4 regions of the Pseudomonas sp. GM102 genome follow, and region 1 is predicted to be linked to each of the others. Evidence: predicted binding sites of a transcription regulator. Region 1 holds the regulator's gene; each other region holds the start of a gene.
The links. The regulator FliA, encoded in region 1, starts transcription of late flagellar genes. The targets are predictions, from matches to a motif close to CTAAAGTTTNNNNNNNNNNNGCCGNTAA.

Region 2: PMI18_RS27870 (methyl-accepting chemotaxis protein) is a predicted target of FliA. The motif match lies at 1,855-1,882, and genes of this name have one in related genera.
Region 3: PMI18_RS25050 (methyl-accepting chemotaxis protein) is a predicted target of FliA. The motif match lies at 1,966-1,993, and genes of this name have one in related genera.
Region 4: PMI18_RS15585 (methyl-accepting chemotaxis protein) is a predicted target of FliA. The motif match lies at 1,806-1,833, and genes of this name have one in related genera.

The regions. Positions count from the first base shown of each region.
Region 1 covers NZ_AKJB01000001.1:46,187-50,198, forward strand. The annotation lists gene flhF (flagellar biosynthesis protein FlhF) at 1-253, shown strand, start outside; gene fleN (flagellar synthesis regulator FleN) at 372-1,202, shown strand; gene fliA (RNA polymerase sigma factor FliA) at 1,199-1,939, shown strand; gene PMI18_RS28950 (chemotaxis response regulator CheY) at 2,107-2,478, shown strand; gene PMI18_RS28945 (protein phosphatase CheZ) at 2,501-3,289, shown strand; gene PMI18_RS28940 (chemotaxis protein CheA) at 3,343-4,012, shown strand, end outside.
Region 2 covers NZ_AKJB01000003.1:119,654-123,665, forward strand. The annotation lists gene PMI18_RS27880 (NorM family multidrug efflux MATE transporter) at 1-726, opposite strand, end outside; gene PMI18_RS27875 (LysR substrate-binding domain-containing protein) at 884-1,804, shown strand; gene PMI18_RS27870 (methyl-accepting chemotaxis protein) at 1,990-3,966, shown strand.
Region 3 covers NZ_AKJB01000014.1:3,631-7,642, forward strand. The annotation lists gene PMI18_RS25065 (TonB-dependent siderophore receptor) at 1-208, opposite strand, end outside; gene PMI18_RS25060 (FecR domain-containing protein) at 297-1,307, opposite strand; gene PMI18_RS25055 (sigma-70 family RNA polymerase sigma factor) at 1,307-1,807, opposite strand; gene PMI18_RS25050 (methyl-accepting chemotaxis protein) at 2,111-3,991, shown strand.
Region 4 covers NZ_AKJB01000058.1:41,590-45,601, reverse strand. The annotation lists gene PMI18_RS15570 (DUF1631 domain-containing protein) at 1-159, shown strand, start outside; gene ampD (1,6-anhydro-N-acetylmuramyl-L-alanine amidase AmpD) at 224-793, shown strand; gene ampE (regulatory signaling modulator protein AmpE) at 796-1,632, shown strand; gene PMI18_RS15585 (methyl-accepting chemotaxis protein) at 1,921-3,951, shown strand.

The DNA.
Region 1 (4,012 bases):
TGCTGGCTGCATCCTGACTAAACTGGATGAAACGGCAAGCTTGGGCGAGGTGTTGAGCCTGGCCATCAGTCATGAATTGCCGGTGGCTTACCTCACCGATGGCCCGCGGATTCCGGATGATTTGCATCTGCCGCGCCGTCATCAGTTGGTCAGCCGTGCCGTTAGCGTGCAAATGCAGGAAGAACCCAGCGAAGAAGCCATGGCTGATATGTTCGCTGACCTTTACCACAGTCCGACCAAGCGGGTTGGCTGAGGTATTTAATGAACGGTTTTTGTACCTACATCGATGGTCTGCCATGCATTGTTCAGTTGGTGAACGCGCAGCCAGTAATGTGGCCTCCGTCTAAGTAAGACAAGGTAAAGAAAATAACATGGGCAGCATGCATCCCGTACAGGTGATCGCGGTGACCGGCGGCAAAGGTGGCGTCGGGAAGACTAACGTGTCAGTGAACTTGTCCCTGGCTCTAGCTGAGCTCGGCCGGCGCGTCATGCTGCTGGATGCCGATCTGGGGCTGGCGAACGTTGACGTCCTGCTGGGGCTGACACCCAAACGTACCCTGGCCGACGTGATCGAAGGCCGCTGTGAGCTGCGCGATGTGCTGTTGCAAGGGCCCGGCGGTATTCGCATCGTCCCGGCCGCATCCGGCACCCAGAGCATGGTTCATCTGAGCCCGGCCCAGCATGCCGGCCTGATCCAGGCCTTCAGCGACATCGGCGACAACCTCGACGTATTGGTGATCGACACCGCTGCGGGCATTGGTGACTCGGTGGTCAGTTTCGTCCGCGCAGCGCAAGAAGTCTTGCTGGTGGTGTGCGACGAGCCGACCTCGATCACCGACGCCTACGCGCTGATCAAACTGCTGAACCGCGACTACGGCATGAACCGTTTCCGCGTCCTGGCCAACATGGCGCAGAGCCCGCAGGAAGGCCGCAACCTGTTCGCCAAGTTGACCAAGGTCACGGATCGTTTCCTTGACGTCGCCTTGCAATATGTCGGTGCGGTGCCTTACGACGAAAGCGTACGCAAGGCCGTGCAGAAACAGCGTGCCGTCTACGAAGCCTTTCCGCGTTCCAAGTGCGCCCTGGCGTTCAAGGCCATTGCGCAGAAGGTCGATACCTGGCCACTGCCGGCCAACCCACGCGGGCACCTGGAGTTTTTCGTCGAGCGCCTCGTGCAACAAACGGCAGGACCCGTCCTATGACAGCCAGTGGCTACAACCTCTACAAGAAGTCGGCACGTGACGCGCAGTACGAGCTGATCGAGCGTTACGCGCCACTGGTCAAACGCATTGCCTACCACTTGCTGGCGCGTTTGCCGGCCAGTGTCCAGGTCGAAGACCTGATCCAGGCCGGGATGATCGGCCTGCTTGAAGTATCAACCAAATATGACGCCAGCAAAGGCGCGAGTTTCGAGACGTACGCGGGCATTCGAATCCGCGGCGCGATGCTCGATGAAGTGCGCAAGGGGGACTGGGCTCCACGTTCGGTTCACCGCAATACCCGTATGGTCAGCGACGCGATTCGCTCGATTGAAGCTAAAACCGGCCGTGACGCTAAAGATCATGAGGTTGCGGCCGAACTCCAATTGAGTCTCGACGATTATTACGGGATTTTGAACGACACCCTCGGCAGCCGGTTATTCAGTTTCGACGATCTGTTACAGGACGGCGAACACGAAGGGCTGCATGAGGATGGCGCCAGTGCTCATCTCGAGCCGTCACGCGATCTGGAAGATGAACGCTTCCAGGCGGCGCTGGCGGACGCGATTGCCAATTTGCCGGAGCGTGAGCGACTGGTGTTGGCGCTGTACTACGACGAAGAGTTGAATCTCAAGGAAATCGGTGAGGTCCTGGGGGTCAGCGAATCGCGGGTCAGCCAGTTACACAGCCAGTGCGCGGCCCGTTTGCGGGGGCGTTTGGGGGAGTGGCGAGCGCGCTGAAGGCAGTGTGGGGACACTGCGAATGGAGCCGGTGTGGTGTTGAACTGCGCCGGTCTCGATCTGTTGTGCTCCAGACAGTCATTGAGTGCTTTGCCGGATTGATTGAAATGGCGCGTCCAGGTGCTGGGCGCGTTTAAGACTGCTTGGAGGTCGAATTGGACAAGAACATGAAAATCCTCATCGTTGATGACTTCTCAACGATGCGGCGGATCATAAAAAACCTGTTGCGTGATCTTGGGTTCACCAACACGGTCGAGGCTGACGATGGCACCACTGCCATTCCGGTTCTCAACAGTGGGAGCATCGACTTTCTGGTAACGGACTGGAACATGCCTGGCATGACCGGTATCGATCTGCTGCGTCACGTGCGCGCTGATGAAAAGCTCAAGCACCTTCCGGTGCTGATGGTGACCGCTGAAGCCAAGCGCGAGCAAATCATCGAAGCGGCCCAGGCCGGTGTAAATGGCTATGTGGTCAAACCCTTCACGGCCCAGGCGTTGAAAGAAAAAATCGAGAAGATTTTCGAACGCATCGGTTGATGGACTGCGCCACGGGGGAGCTATGGAGCATAAAGAATCTTCAATGGGCGATTTTGAATCGACCCTGAAAAAACACGCGGTCGAACTGGTCGAGAGCCTTGAAAAAGGCAGGTTTGGCGATGCGGTGCAATTGATCCATGAGCTCAATCAGACCCGTGACCGCGGCCTGTACCAGGAAGTAGGCAAGCTCACCCGCGAGCTGCATAGCGCGATCGTCAATTTCCAGATTGACCCGCACATGCCGCAAGCCGAGGAAGTGTCTCAGATCACGGATGCCACCGAGCGCCTGGGTTATGTGGTCAAGCTGACCGAGGCCGCGGCGAACCGCACCATGGACCTGGTGGAAAACGCCACGCCGCTGATCAACAGCCTGAGCGACGAAGCTCAGGCGCTAAGCACGGATTGGGGACGGTTCATGCGTCGCGAAGTCGGGGCTGAAGAGTTTCGCGATCTGGCCCGGCGCGTCGACGGTTTCCTGACACGCAGCAGCGAAGATAACCGCGTCGTGTCGAGCAACCTCAACGACATTCTGCTGGCCCAGGATTACCAGGACCTCACCGGTCAGGTAATCAAGCGCGTGACCCAGTTGGTCACCGAAGTTGAAAGCAATCTGCTCAAGCTCGTGCTCATGGCCAGTCAGGTCGACCGCTTTGCGGGTATCGAACATGACCGTGATGCGATGCTGGCTGAAAAAGATCCGCAAAAACATCTCTCTCAGGGTGAAGGTCCGCAGATTCATGCCGATAAAAGAGAAGACGTTGTGTCCGGTCAGGACGATGTGGACGATTTGTTATCCAGCCTAGGATTTTAGAGTTTTAGCATTTTAGGTTTTTTAGGTTTTTAGACCTCAGGAGCACCCCCTTAATGAGCTTCGGCGCCGATGAAGAGATCCTTCAGGATTTCCTGGTTGAGGCCGGCGAGATTCTAGAGCAACTGTCCGAACAGCTGGTCGAGCTTGAAAGTCGACCGGATGATGCGGATTTGCTCAATGCAATTTTTCGCGGTTTTCACACTGTAAAAGGGGGCGCCGGCTTCCTCCAGCTCAACGAGCTGGTGGAGTGCTGTCACATCGCCGAGAACGTGTTCGACATCCTGCGCAAGGGTGAACGACGCGTCGACTCGGAACTGATGGACGTGGTTCTCGAAGCACTGGACGCGGTGAACAGCATGTTCAGCGAAGTCCGCGAACGCAGCCCGATCACGGCTGCCACTCCAGAATTGCTTGCAGCGTTGGCCCGTCTGGCCGAGCCGCAAACCGCCGATGAGTCGGCACCGGTCGCTGAGGTGGTGGAAGAACCTGCCGCTGAAGAATCGGGCGATATCACGGATAACGAATTTGAACAGCTGCTGGACTCGCTGAACGCCGTCAAGGCTCAAGCCGAGGCTCCAGTGGCTGCGCCAGTGCCGACCAGCGATGCCTCGGCCAGCGATGAAATCACCGATGCCGAGTTCGAGTCGTTGCTCGATCAACTGCACGGCAAAGGCCAGTTCGCCGTCGATGCAGTAGTCGCGGCACCCGCCGCGCCGGCTGCCC
Region 2 (4,012 bases), on a different contig from region 1:
GCCCAGGCGCCATAGTTCCTTCAAGTACTGACGATTGGGCCGCGACAGCCCCTGGCGTAATGGATACGCGTCGTAAGCCGGATGCCGACGAATATGCAGCGCGAGCGCCAGGGCCATGAGGTTGGCAACGATCGCCGTGACCAGGCCGATGCCCACCAAGCCCATTTTCGGCAGGCCGAACATGCCGGTGATCAACGCATAGTTGAGCAGGAAATTGGCCACAGTGCCGGCAAGGCTGATGACCATCACCGGTGTCGCCCGGCCGATGGCGCTAGTGAAACCGCGCAACGCCATGAAGCTCAGGTAACCGGGCAGGGCGAACGGCAGAATCAACAGAAACTGGCCGGCAGCCTGGACGTTGGTTTCGGTCTGGCCGAACAGCAGCAACACCGGTTTGAGGTTCCACAGCAGCAAACCCGCCACCAGCGCCATCAACCAGGCCAGCCACAACCCGGCCTGGGTCAGCCGCGCCGCGCCGATGATGTCGCCCGCGCCCTGACGGATCGCCACCAGGGTGCCGACGGCGGCGATCACGCCGATGCAGAAGATCGATACGAACGAATACGTCGCCGCGCCCAGACCGCCGCCGGCCAGTGCTTCGGGGCTCAGGCGCGCCATCATCAAAGTGTCGGTGAGGACCATCAACATGTGCGCCAACTGCGAGGCAATCAACGGCCCCGCCAGCCGCAGAATGGCCCAGAGTTCAATACGCGCTGGATGCTGCATGGTCATCACGCTCGATTGTCAGAGATAACAGGAAGCGTCGATTCTCGGCGCTCTGCGGGGTTTGCACAAAGGGATAAAAAGGATGGGTGACATGATTAAAACTCATGCTGTGGAGTTTCTGATAAGTTGATTCCATCGCGCTATAGGAGCTTTCCTGATGTCCCGTCGTCTTCCTCCCTTGTACGCCCTTCGAGCATTCGAAGCGGCGGCGCGGCATAGCTCGTTTACCCGCGCGGCCGAAGAACTGTCGATCACGCAAAGTGCGGTCAGTCGGCACATTCGTACGCTCGAAGAGCATTTCGCCTGTCGGCTGTTTCATCGCAGCGGGCGCAACCTGCAACTGACCGAATCGGCGCGGCTGATCCTGCCCGGCATTCGTGAAGGCTTCACCGCCCTCGAGCGGGCCTGCAATACCTTGCGTGCCGAGGACGACATTCTGCGCATGAAAGCCCCATCGACCCTGACCATGCGCTGGCTGTTGGCGCGGCTCAGCCGTTTTCGGCACCTGCGACCGGGGAACGAGGTGCAATTGACCAGCGCCTGGATGGACATCGACACGGTGGACTTCAACCATGAGCCCTTCGACTGCGCCGTCATCCTCAGCAACGGGCATTTTCCCCCAGACTGGGAGGCGACTTTCCTGTTCCCCGAAGAGCTGATTCCGGTGGGCGCGCCGAATCTTCTGAAGGATCAGCCGTGGGACGTTGCGCGCCTGGCCAGTACCGAGTTGCTGCACCCGACGCCGGACCGCCGCGACTGGCGCAACTGGCTGGAACGCATGGGCCTGACCGATCAAGTCTCGCTCAAGGGTGGGCAGGTATTCGACACGCTGGAGCTGGGCATGATCGCCGCTGCCCGAGGTTACGGCGTGTCCATGGGCGATTTGCTGATGGTGGCGGAGGATGTCGCACAGGGACGTCTGAGTTTGCCGTGGCCGACGGCCGTTGCCAGTGGTGAGAATTATTACCTGGTTTGGCCGAAAACCCGCCCCGGCGGCGAACGTTTGCGTCGCCTCAGCGATTTCCTGCAAGGCGAGGTCCGGGCCATGGAATTACCGGATGTCGAACGTCTGGGCTGAATCGATGGAGCCGCCGCAATGGCGGCCTTGAGCCATATCCCCGTTAATTACTCAAGTATTCAGTGTTGCCGCCGAAAATCTGCTGATGGGACCTTGGTGCAGGTTCCGTGTTTTCCCCACAATCAGAAATTTTGCCGAGTGTGCGATGGGATCAGAATGATCCGGCCACTGGGTCAGGAGCTGTCATGTCTCAACCTCGTGCTCGGATTGCCTCACAGCTGGGTCTTGCGCTTGCCGTGATACTGGCGATTGTCATCAGCGGCAGTACCGTGTTCGCCCTGCGCTCGCTGGACACCGCTAACCTCGCCACCCGCGAAGAGCATCTGGCCAGTGAGGCCCGCTTGCTTGCCGATCAGTTGAGCACCTTTCACGGCACTTTGCGTGAAAGCACCCAGCGCCTGGCCGGCCTGTTCGAGAAACGCTTCAGCGCCGGTTTGAGCGTGCATCCGGATGAGCCGGTGACCGTGGCGGGTGTGCAGACCCCGGGCCTGCATTTGGGCAGTGAAGTGTTGAACAACAACTTCGCGGAAGTCGACGAGTTCAAGCAGATGACTGCAGGCGTCGCGACTGTGTTCGTGCGCAGCGGTGAAGAGTTCATTCGGATCAGCACCAATGTCACCAAACAAGACGGCAGCCGTGCCATTGGCACGCTGCTCGACCACGCAAACCCGGCTTACGCCCGTTTGATGGCGGGGCAGAGTTATGTGGGGCGAGCGTTGCTGTTCGAACGCTTCTACATGTCGCAGTACACCCCCGTACGCGACAGCAGCGGTAAGATCATTGCCGTGCTGTACGTAGGATTCGATTACACCGACGCGCAGAACGCACAGTTCGCCAACCTCAAACGCTTCCGCATCGGCCAGACCGGTTCCCTGGCGTTGTTGGATGAACAAGGCAAATGGCTGGTGCCGATTGCCGGTGTACAGGCGCTGGATCAGGCGGTCCCGAGCATCGTCGGTCTGGCCAAGACACCGGGCAAAGGCGACTTCTGGAACGACAAGTCGCAAGACTTTTACAGTGTTGCCGTGCCGTTCGAAGGCGGGCCGTGGTCGGTGGTGGCGAGCATGCCGAAAAGCGAAATTCGCGCGGTGACCTGGAGCGTCGGTATTCAATTGGCGATCGGCAGTCTGCTGGCGATGTTGCTGGCAGTCGGCTCGGCGGTCTGGTTGCTGCGCAGCAAACTGGCGCCGCTGGGGGATCTGGTGCGTCAGGCCGAAGCCTTGGGTGCTGGTGATTTGAGTGTTCGCCTGAACGTGTCGAGCAATGACGAAATCGGCCAACTTGCCCGCGCCTTCAACCAGATGAGTCAAGCCCTGTCGACCATGGTCGAGCACATCCGTAAGGCCTCGGGAGAGGTCAACAGCCGTGCCCAGGCGTTATCCGGTTTGTCCGGTGGCGCTTATGAAGGGATGGAGCAGCAGTCCGGCGAAATCACCAGCATGGCCGGCGCCGTAGAAGAATTCAGCGCCACCTCGCTGAACATCGCCGACAACATGGGCAACACCCAGCGACTGGCGCAGGAAAACGCACAGCAAACCCAGATCGGTCGTACGTCGATGGACGAAGCGTCCTCGTCCCTGGAGCAAATCGCCGGTGCGCTGAACAGCACCGCGACGGTGATCAATACCTTGGGGCAGCGCTCCCAGGAAATCGGCGGCATTGTCGGGGTGATTACCGCGATCGCCGAGCAAACCAACCTGCTGGCGCTCAACGCCGCCATTGAAGCCGCCCGCGCCGGTGAGCAGGGCCGTGGGTTTGCGGTGGTGGCTGATGAGGTGCGCAACCTGGCCTCACGCACCCGCCAGGCCACAGACGAAATTTCCGGGATGATTCAAAGCATCCAGCAGGAAACCGGCAACGCCATCAGCACCATGGAGCAGGGCAACGTGCTGATGCAGGAAGGCCTGTCGCGCAACGCCAACGTCGCCTCGGCGCTGGCACGGATCGATGAGCAAAGCCGCTCGGCCGGTCAGCAATTCGCCGCCATCACCACCGCGACCCAGGAACAAAGCAGCACCGCGACCTTGCTCAGCAGCAATCTGCAAAGCATCGCTTTGGCAAACAGTGAACAGCGCGAAGTAGTGTCCAACCTGGCTGTGACTGCCAAAGAGCTGGAGAAGCTCGCGGCGGACTTGCGGCATGAGGTTGACCGGTTTCGTTGAGTCGCTGCTCAAATCGCCATCGCGAGCAGGCTCGCTCCCACAGTTG
Region 3 (4,012 bases), on a different contig from region 1:
CGAATTGATTGAGCACATCGCTCAAGGGGCCGGCGGCGATGTTGTAGGGGTGGCTACTGGCTTCGCTGCCCTGTGCAGCAACGCCAAGTGTCGGCAACAGGCCGACACCCAGTGCGGTAGAGAACAGCGCCGCGCGGATGGCGTGGCGCAATACGCCTGATTCCGCGGCGAAATGGAGAGGGTTCTTACTGATGGCGCGCACAGTCATTGTAGGTTTCCGTAGGAAGTCGCTGAAGGCAGAGTTGAAGTGCTTACTGACTAAGCCGGACTTGTTCGGAAAACCCGCCAAAAATAATTCAGGCCTGTCGCTCCAGCGTCACCCAATAGCGAGTGCGATAGCGCAGTTGCACCGCCAGGGTTTGCGGCAGAATGGCCAGCAGTTTGTCGGTGTCGTCGAGACGAAAAACCCCGGACAGCCGCAAGTGGGCAATATCCGCCGCGCAGGTCAGATAACCGGGACGGTAACGCCCGACTTCATTAATGAAATCCCCGAGGCGCATGTTACGGGTGACGATCAGGCCGTCGACCCAGGCGCCGGCATCCATGTCTTGAGGCGGTGCCAACTGTGCGTGGCTTCGATCGATCAGATAACTCTGCCCGGCCTGCACCTGAATCGACAGGCCATCAGCAGCCCGTGGCGAATGGATTGCGACCACGCCGCTGGTGACGCTGAGCCGCGTGCAGTCGGCGTCCTGACGAACGATAAAGCGCGCCGCCACACTTTCGAACACACCGTGACGGCTTTGCACCCGCAGCGGACGATCAAACGAAACCCCTTCACTTGCCCCACCGCACGTCACGACGATCTCGCCGCGAGTCAGTTTGATCAGGCGCTGCTGCGCGGTGTAGTCCAGGTCCACCGCGCTGGCGGTGTTGAGCTCCAGGCGCGTGCCATCCGGTAACTGGAAACCGCGTCGCTCGCCCGTGGCGGTGGCGAAGTCGGCGGTCCACTGTTGCCAACCGACATCCTTGCCCAGCCATGCCGCTGAACCCATCAATAACGCGCCCGACAGCAGCTTCAATGCCTGGCGCCGCCCGAGTCCCTGTGCGCTGTTTTCCAAAGTGTTGAAAGCGACTTGAGCGCCGGGCACCGCGCGCAGATTGCTGCTCAACTCGGCTTGCAGGGACTGCACCCGTTGCCAGGCCAGTTCGTGATCATGGTGCTCGGCCCGCCAGACGTCGCATTGCTGGCGCAGTCTGGAGTTGGCCGCGTTGTTACGCAGGCGCAGCAACCAATGGATGGCTTGTTTAACCACCTGCTGATGAGGTGCGCCGCGGCGATTCAGCGCTGAGTTATCCACAGGCATCACGCTTCATACCGCAGCACGTAACAGTGATACAGCGCGTCGGCCACATAACGTTCCACTGAGCGTAGGGATAATCCCATGTGTTCGGCGATCTGCTTGTGGGTAAATCCTTCGCACTGGGCCAGCAGAAATGCCTGACGCACTTTCGGCTTCAGGCCTTCAAGCATGCGGGCGATGCTTTCCAGCAATTCGAGCACCAATGCCCGTGCCTCGGCGCTGGGGGTTTCGGCCTCAGGCAAATGGGCGATGGTTTCCAGGTACGCGCGCTCGATTTCCTCACGACGCCAATGGTCGATCACCAGGCCGCGGGCGATGGTTCGTAGAAAGGCGCGGGGGGCCTTGAGCTCCGGGCGTTCGGTTCTTTGCAGCAGCCGGACGAACGTGTCCTGAGCCAGATCCGCCGCATCGGCCGCATTGCCCAACCGAGCGCGCAGCCACGTGTTGAGCCAACCGTGATGGCTGCTGTAAAGCGCCTGTACTGCAAACTCAGGTGAGGACATGAACGCAACAGCCCGAACGTCACAAATGATAATTAGTCGCATTGTCATCAAGGGTCGGGAAATTTGCAACTGCCGTTCATGCAACCCTCACTAATCACTGCGGCGCGGACGCTCTGGCACGCCGTTCGGCGGTTATCCGACGGGTTTCGTACAAACCCCTAAGATTTCTCCCACTCGTGCCGACAAGACTGGTGAGACATGCGTGCACCAAAGTAGAGCGGCCCCAGAATGCCGTCTGCGCGGTTACATGGAATGTTGCAACCCGGAACGCATCCCCACTTTTTGCATAAGAAGTCCCATGAAATGAATCTCAAGTTCAGCCATAAAATCCTGCTGGCCGCTTCAGGCGTCGTGGTGCTGGCTTTTGCGTTGTTCACTTTGTACAACGACTATCTGCAGCGAAACACCATCCGACAAAACCTCGAGTCATCCGTTGAGCAAGCCGGCGAGCTGACCGCGAGCAGCGTGCAGAACTGGATGAGCGGCCGCGTGCTGGTCCTGGAAAACCTCGCGCAGAACGTCGCTCATCAAGGCGCCAATGCCGATCTGCCGGGGCTGGTCGATCAACCCGCCCTCACCTCGAACTTCCAGTTCACCTACGTCGGGCAGGCCAATGGTGTGTTCACCCAGCGCCCTGACGCGAAGATGCCGGACGGCTACGATCCGCGTCAGCGCCCCTGGTACAAACAAGCCGTGGTCGCCGACAAGACCATGCTGACCCCGCCTTACATGGCCGCGGTCGGCGGGTTAGTGGTGACCATCGCCATGCCGGTGAAAAAGCAAGGCGAACTGCTGGGCGTCGTCGGCGGCGACTTGAGTCTGGAAACCCTGGTGGAGATCATCAACTCGGTGGACTTCGGTGGCATCGGTCACGCGTTCCTCGTCAGCGCCGACGGTCAGGTAATCGTCAGCCCGGACAAGGATCAGGTGATGAAGAACCTGAAAGACATCTATCCGGGTTCCAGTGTCCGCATCGGGAAAGGCAATCAGGAAGTAGAACTGAACAAGCAGGACCGCATCCTCTCGTTCACACCAGTGAGTGGTTTGCCGAATGCCGAGTGGTACATCGGTCTGTCGATCGACAAGGCCAAGGCCTACGCACCACTGAGTCAATTCCGCACCTCGGCGCTGATCGCGATGTTCATCGCTGTGACCGCCATTGCAGTATTGCTGAGTCTGCTGATCAGCGTGCTGATGCGTCCGCTGACCACGATGGGTCGTGCGATGCAGGACATCGCTCAGGGCGAGGGCGACCTGACCCGGCGTCTGGTCGTAGAAAGCAAAGATGAATTCGGCGAGTTGGGCGGCTCCTTCAACCAGTTCGTGGAGCGGATTCACGCGTCGATTTGCGAAGTGTCCTCGGCAACTCGTCAGGTTCATGACCTGTCGCAACGGGTGATGGCATCGTCCAATGCTTCGATCATCGGTTCCGACGAACAAAGCGCCCGCACCAACAGTGTGGCTGCGGCGATCAACCAATTGGGCGCCGCCACCCAGGAAATCGCCCGCAACGCCGCCGATGCTTCGCAACACGCCAGCGGCGCGAGCGAGCAGGCCGATGACGGTCGTCAGGTGGTGGAAAAAACCATCCTGGCCATGACCGAGCTGTCGCAGAAAATCAGCCTGTCCTGCACGCAGATCGAAACCCTGAACGCGAGCACCGACAACATCGGGCACATTCTCGATGTGATCAAAGGCATCTCCCAGCAGACCAATTTGCTGGCGCTCAACGCGGCCATCGAAGCGGCCCGTGCCGGTGAGGCCGGTCGTGGCTTTGCTGTGGTGGCGGACGAGGTGCGTAACCTTGCTCATCGCACCCAGGAATCGGCGGAAGAGATCCACAAGATGATCAGTTCGCTGCAGATCGGTTCTCGCGAAGCGGTGACCACGATGAATGCCAGTCAGGCATCCAGCGAGCAGAGCGTCGAAGTGGCGAACCAGGCCGGCCTGCGCCTGGTCAGCGTGACCCAGCGCATTGGCGAAATCGACGGCATGAACCAGTCGGTGGCCGCAGCGACCGAAGAGCAGACCGCCGTGGTGGAAACCCTCAACGTCGACGTCAACCAGATCAACCTGTTGAACCAGCAGAGCGTGGCCAACCTCAATGAAACATTGAAGGATTGCGATGCGCTGTCCCAGCAGGCCAATCGGTTGAAGCAGTTGGTTGATAGTTTCAAGATCTGATTCAAATCAGTTCTACCGCGT
Region 4 (4,012 bases), on a different contig from region 1:
GTCAACCGTACCGGGATGAAAGTGCTGGAGCACAGCCGTACCGGCCTGGCCCTGGAGTTCCGGCGTGGCGCGGTGCGAACGCTGGACGATACCTTGCTGTTCGACCGGGCACTGGAGTCGGTGCTGGGTAACCTGCGGCGTCTCAATCACGGCAAGTGATCGCGCGCCGAGGGTCTATCGCGGCATACTGGGCACCAACACAGTCGTCGTTGAAGGAGCCTGTATGCAGTTGGACCCCGCGAGCGGTTGGTGTCAGGGCGTGCGCATATGCCCCTCGCCCAACTTCAATGCGCGCCCCGAGGGCGAAATTTCCCTGCTGGTGATCCACAACATCAGTCTGCCGCCAGCGCAGTTTCTGACCGGCAAGGTGCAGGAATTTTTCCAGAATCGTCTGGATGTCACGGAACATCCCTACTTTGCAGGAATCGCCGACCTGCGGGTGTCTGCGCACTTTCTGATTGAACGTGACGGCACCGTCACTCAGTTTGTCTCTTGTCTTGAGCGCGCCTGGCACGCTGGCGTCTCGTGTTTCGAAGGGCGGGAAACCTGTAATGATTTTTCCGTGGGCATCGAGCTCGAAGGCACGGATGATCTGCCGTTCACCGACGCCCAATATCAAGCGTTGGCGGCCCTGACGCGACAGCTGCAAAGCGCCTTCACGGGTATCACCGCACAACGCATCTGCGGGCATAGCGACATCGCACCCGGGCGCAAGACTGATCCGGGACCGGCGTTTGACTGGGCACGCTATCGCGCGTCTCTGGCAAAAGCTGCTCAGGAAAAAAAGGAGTAACAATGAGTTTTCTGGTGCTGCTGTTGGCGGTGTGGATCGAGAAGTTCTCGGCTCTGCGCCATCAGGTTCAACGTGATGGCGGTTGGGTGCGCGAGCTGAACAAGCTTGAAGCCAACCCACGCATGACAAACCGTCCGTGGCTGATACTGGTGGTGCTGGTGTTGTTGCCGGTGGCGCTGCTGGGTTTGCTGTTGGTGGTGCTGGAGCCGGTAGCCTACGGTTTGCTGGCGTTACCGGTGCACTTGCTGGTGGTGATTTACAGTCTGGGCCGAGGTGATCTGCTGGCCGGCCTCGGGCCGTTTCGCGATGCCTGGCGCCGGGAAGACCTGCAAGCCGCCGCTCATGTGGCCAAACGCGACCTGAATATTTGTGCCGACAGCGGCGAGCAACTGCTGGAGCGAGTTGAAGGGCATCTGCTGTGGCAGGCCTATCAGAGCTTTTTCGCGGTGATTTTCTGGTACTTCCTGCTGGGCCCGGTTGCCGCGTTGAGCTATCGATTGCTGGCGCTGGCCGAGGAGCACGGGCAGAACCCGGCCGTGGTCGAGCGAGCGGCACAGCTGCGTCATGCGTTCGATTGGGTACCGGTGCGACTGTTAGCGGCGAGTTTTGCGCTGGTCGGCAACTTTGTCGCGGTCGGCCGGGTAATGTTGAACGAGCTGCTGAACTGGAACATCAGCGCAGCTCAACTGATCGAGAAGGTCGGGTTGGTGGCCGGTGAAATTCCGGCGCCGGTGGTCGGGCCGGACGGCATCAACAGTCTCGACCGGATCTGGGAACTGTTGCTGCGCGCGGCAGTGCTTTGGTATGCCGGCTTTGCGTTGTGGACTGTTTTGTCCTAAGCCACAACACATGTGGCGAGGGGGCTTGCCCCCGTTGGGTCGCGAAGCGGCCCCCAGCGTCCGTTCAGACAGATCGAGTTATCCGGATTTACGACTGCTTCGCAGCCGAACGGGGGCAAGCCCCCTCGCCACAGGGGGCTCATCCGCTCCAACAACGGTACCCCGCCGTTAACCTTAAGTTACAAAACCCTCCGCCGATTTAGGCTATACAGAGATAGCGCCAATAGTGGCTATCTGCTGCCTCTGCTCGCCTGCCATAAAAATAAGAAATCAAAGGGAGACTTCACAGTGAAGAGCTTGCTCTATCCCGCCGTCGCGCTGATGAACCGCCTGAGTTTCGGCATGAAGTTCAGCCTGATCAGCGTGCTATTCCTCGTGCCGATGCTGGTGACCAACTTCTATCTGGTGCGCGATTCCTATCGCGAATTCCAGGGCACCCAAGTCGAGCTGCAGAGCCTCGACCTGCTGGGCAGCGGCCTGAGCCTGCGCCGGGATCTGGAAACCCTGAACAACCTGGTGCAGATCAACGTCACCCTTGGCCAGTCCGGCAAGGCCGGTCATGTCGAGTCGAACATCAGCGCCCTGGAGCAAAGCGTTCTGACCCGTTTGCAAGGGTTGGCGGCGATGACCACTGAACCGGAACAAATCACCTTCTTCGATGGCAAGCGCGATGAAATGATCGCCGCGTTCAAGGCCCAGCAAACGGAAACCTCTCTGCAAAGCAAAAGTGCGCTAATCGGCAAGTTGCTCGGCAACGCGCAGATTTTCAGCCAGATCATTGCCAGCCAGGCTGGACTGAGCCGCGACAGCCAGAGCGACATGCGTCAGCTGAGCGAGCTCATTACCAGCGTCACGCCAGCCGTCACCCAGACGCTTGGCGAAGGCCGGGCGATGGGCTCTTACTCGTTGGGACAGGGCTTTCTCAATTCGTCGTCGAGCACCCGGTTCGATGAGTTGCTGGCGCAGATCGAAAAGCTTCAAGCCGAATACGGTCTGAAATTGCAGGATGCTCTGGGCTCCAGTAAAGCAGCGCACGAAACCCTGGCCGCTCAGGCTGAAAGCAGCAAGGCCTCTCTGAAAAAGGCCAGTGAACTGTTCGAAGAACAGGTGGTGATGGCTGACACCCTCGATGCACCGTGGCAGGCTTTTTACGATCAGGTCACGGGCCTGATCGACCAGACTTACCAACTCAATGAAGCCACCCTGAAGTTTCTCGGTACCCAGTTGCAGCAGCGGCTGGAGCAGCATCGCACCCATATGATCTTGCAGGCGGTGGCATTGGCGGTGGTGTTTGTATTGATTTTTTACCTCTATGGCGGTTTCTACGCTTCGACCCGCACCACCCTCAAGCGGCTTGGCGCAGTGATGGATAAGGTGGCGGCCGGCGACATGACCGTGACCTTCAGCGCCAACAGCCGCGATGAACTGGGCGAGTTGGGTGAGGTATTCACCGGCACCGTGAAGAAAATCCATGACCTGATCGAGCGGGTGGGCCAAACCGTCAGTGAGGTCGAGCGCCAGGCCGGTCAGGTCGAGAACGTATCCGCCCAAAGCAATCAGGCGGTAGCGGGGCAGCGTACGCAGATCGAGCAGGTCGCCACAGCGATGAACCAGATGTCAGCCACGTCTCTGGAGGTGGCGCGCAGTGCCGCGGCTGCCGTCAGCAGCGCCCACAGTGTCAACGACGAGACCATCAGCGGTCGCGGTCTGGTGGAGTCCCAGCAGGGCAGCATTGCTGCACTGGCCAGTGAGATCGATCAGTCGGTGCAGGTGATCAATCAACTGGCCAGCGACAGCCAATCCATCAGTCGTGTGCTGGAAGTGATCAAAAGCATTGCCGAGCAGACCAATCTGCTGGCGCTCAATGCGGCCATCGAAGCCGCGCGCGCAGGCGAGCAGGGCCGTGGTTTTGCGGTGGTGGCGGACGAGGTCCGGACCCTGGCCAAGCGCACCCAGCAATCGACCGAAGAAATCGAGCAGATGATTGCCAAGCTGCACAGCGGTGTCGGGGCGGCGGTCAAGGCGATGGGCACCAGCCATCAAATGGCCAACGGCACGGTCGGGCAGTCGGAAAAGGTCCAGCAGGCGCTGGAAAACATCCTCGGCGCCGTCGGCATGATCGTCGACCAGAACCAGCAGATTGCCGCCGCGGTTGAGCAGCAGACCGCTGTGGCTCATGACATCGACCAGAACATCGTCGAGATCAACCGCGCCGGCGAGCGCACCGCTGACGGCGCGCACCAGACCGAAAATGCCAGCCGAGCGTTGTCGGCGCAGGTGGTGGAGCTCAAGCAATTGATCAGCGCGTTTCGGGTTTAAAAATCACCTCGGAACCAATGTGGAGAGCTTTTGTGGCGAGGGGGCTTGCCCCCGTTGGGTC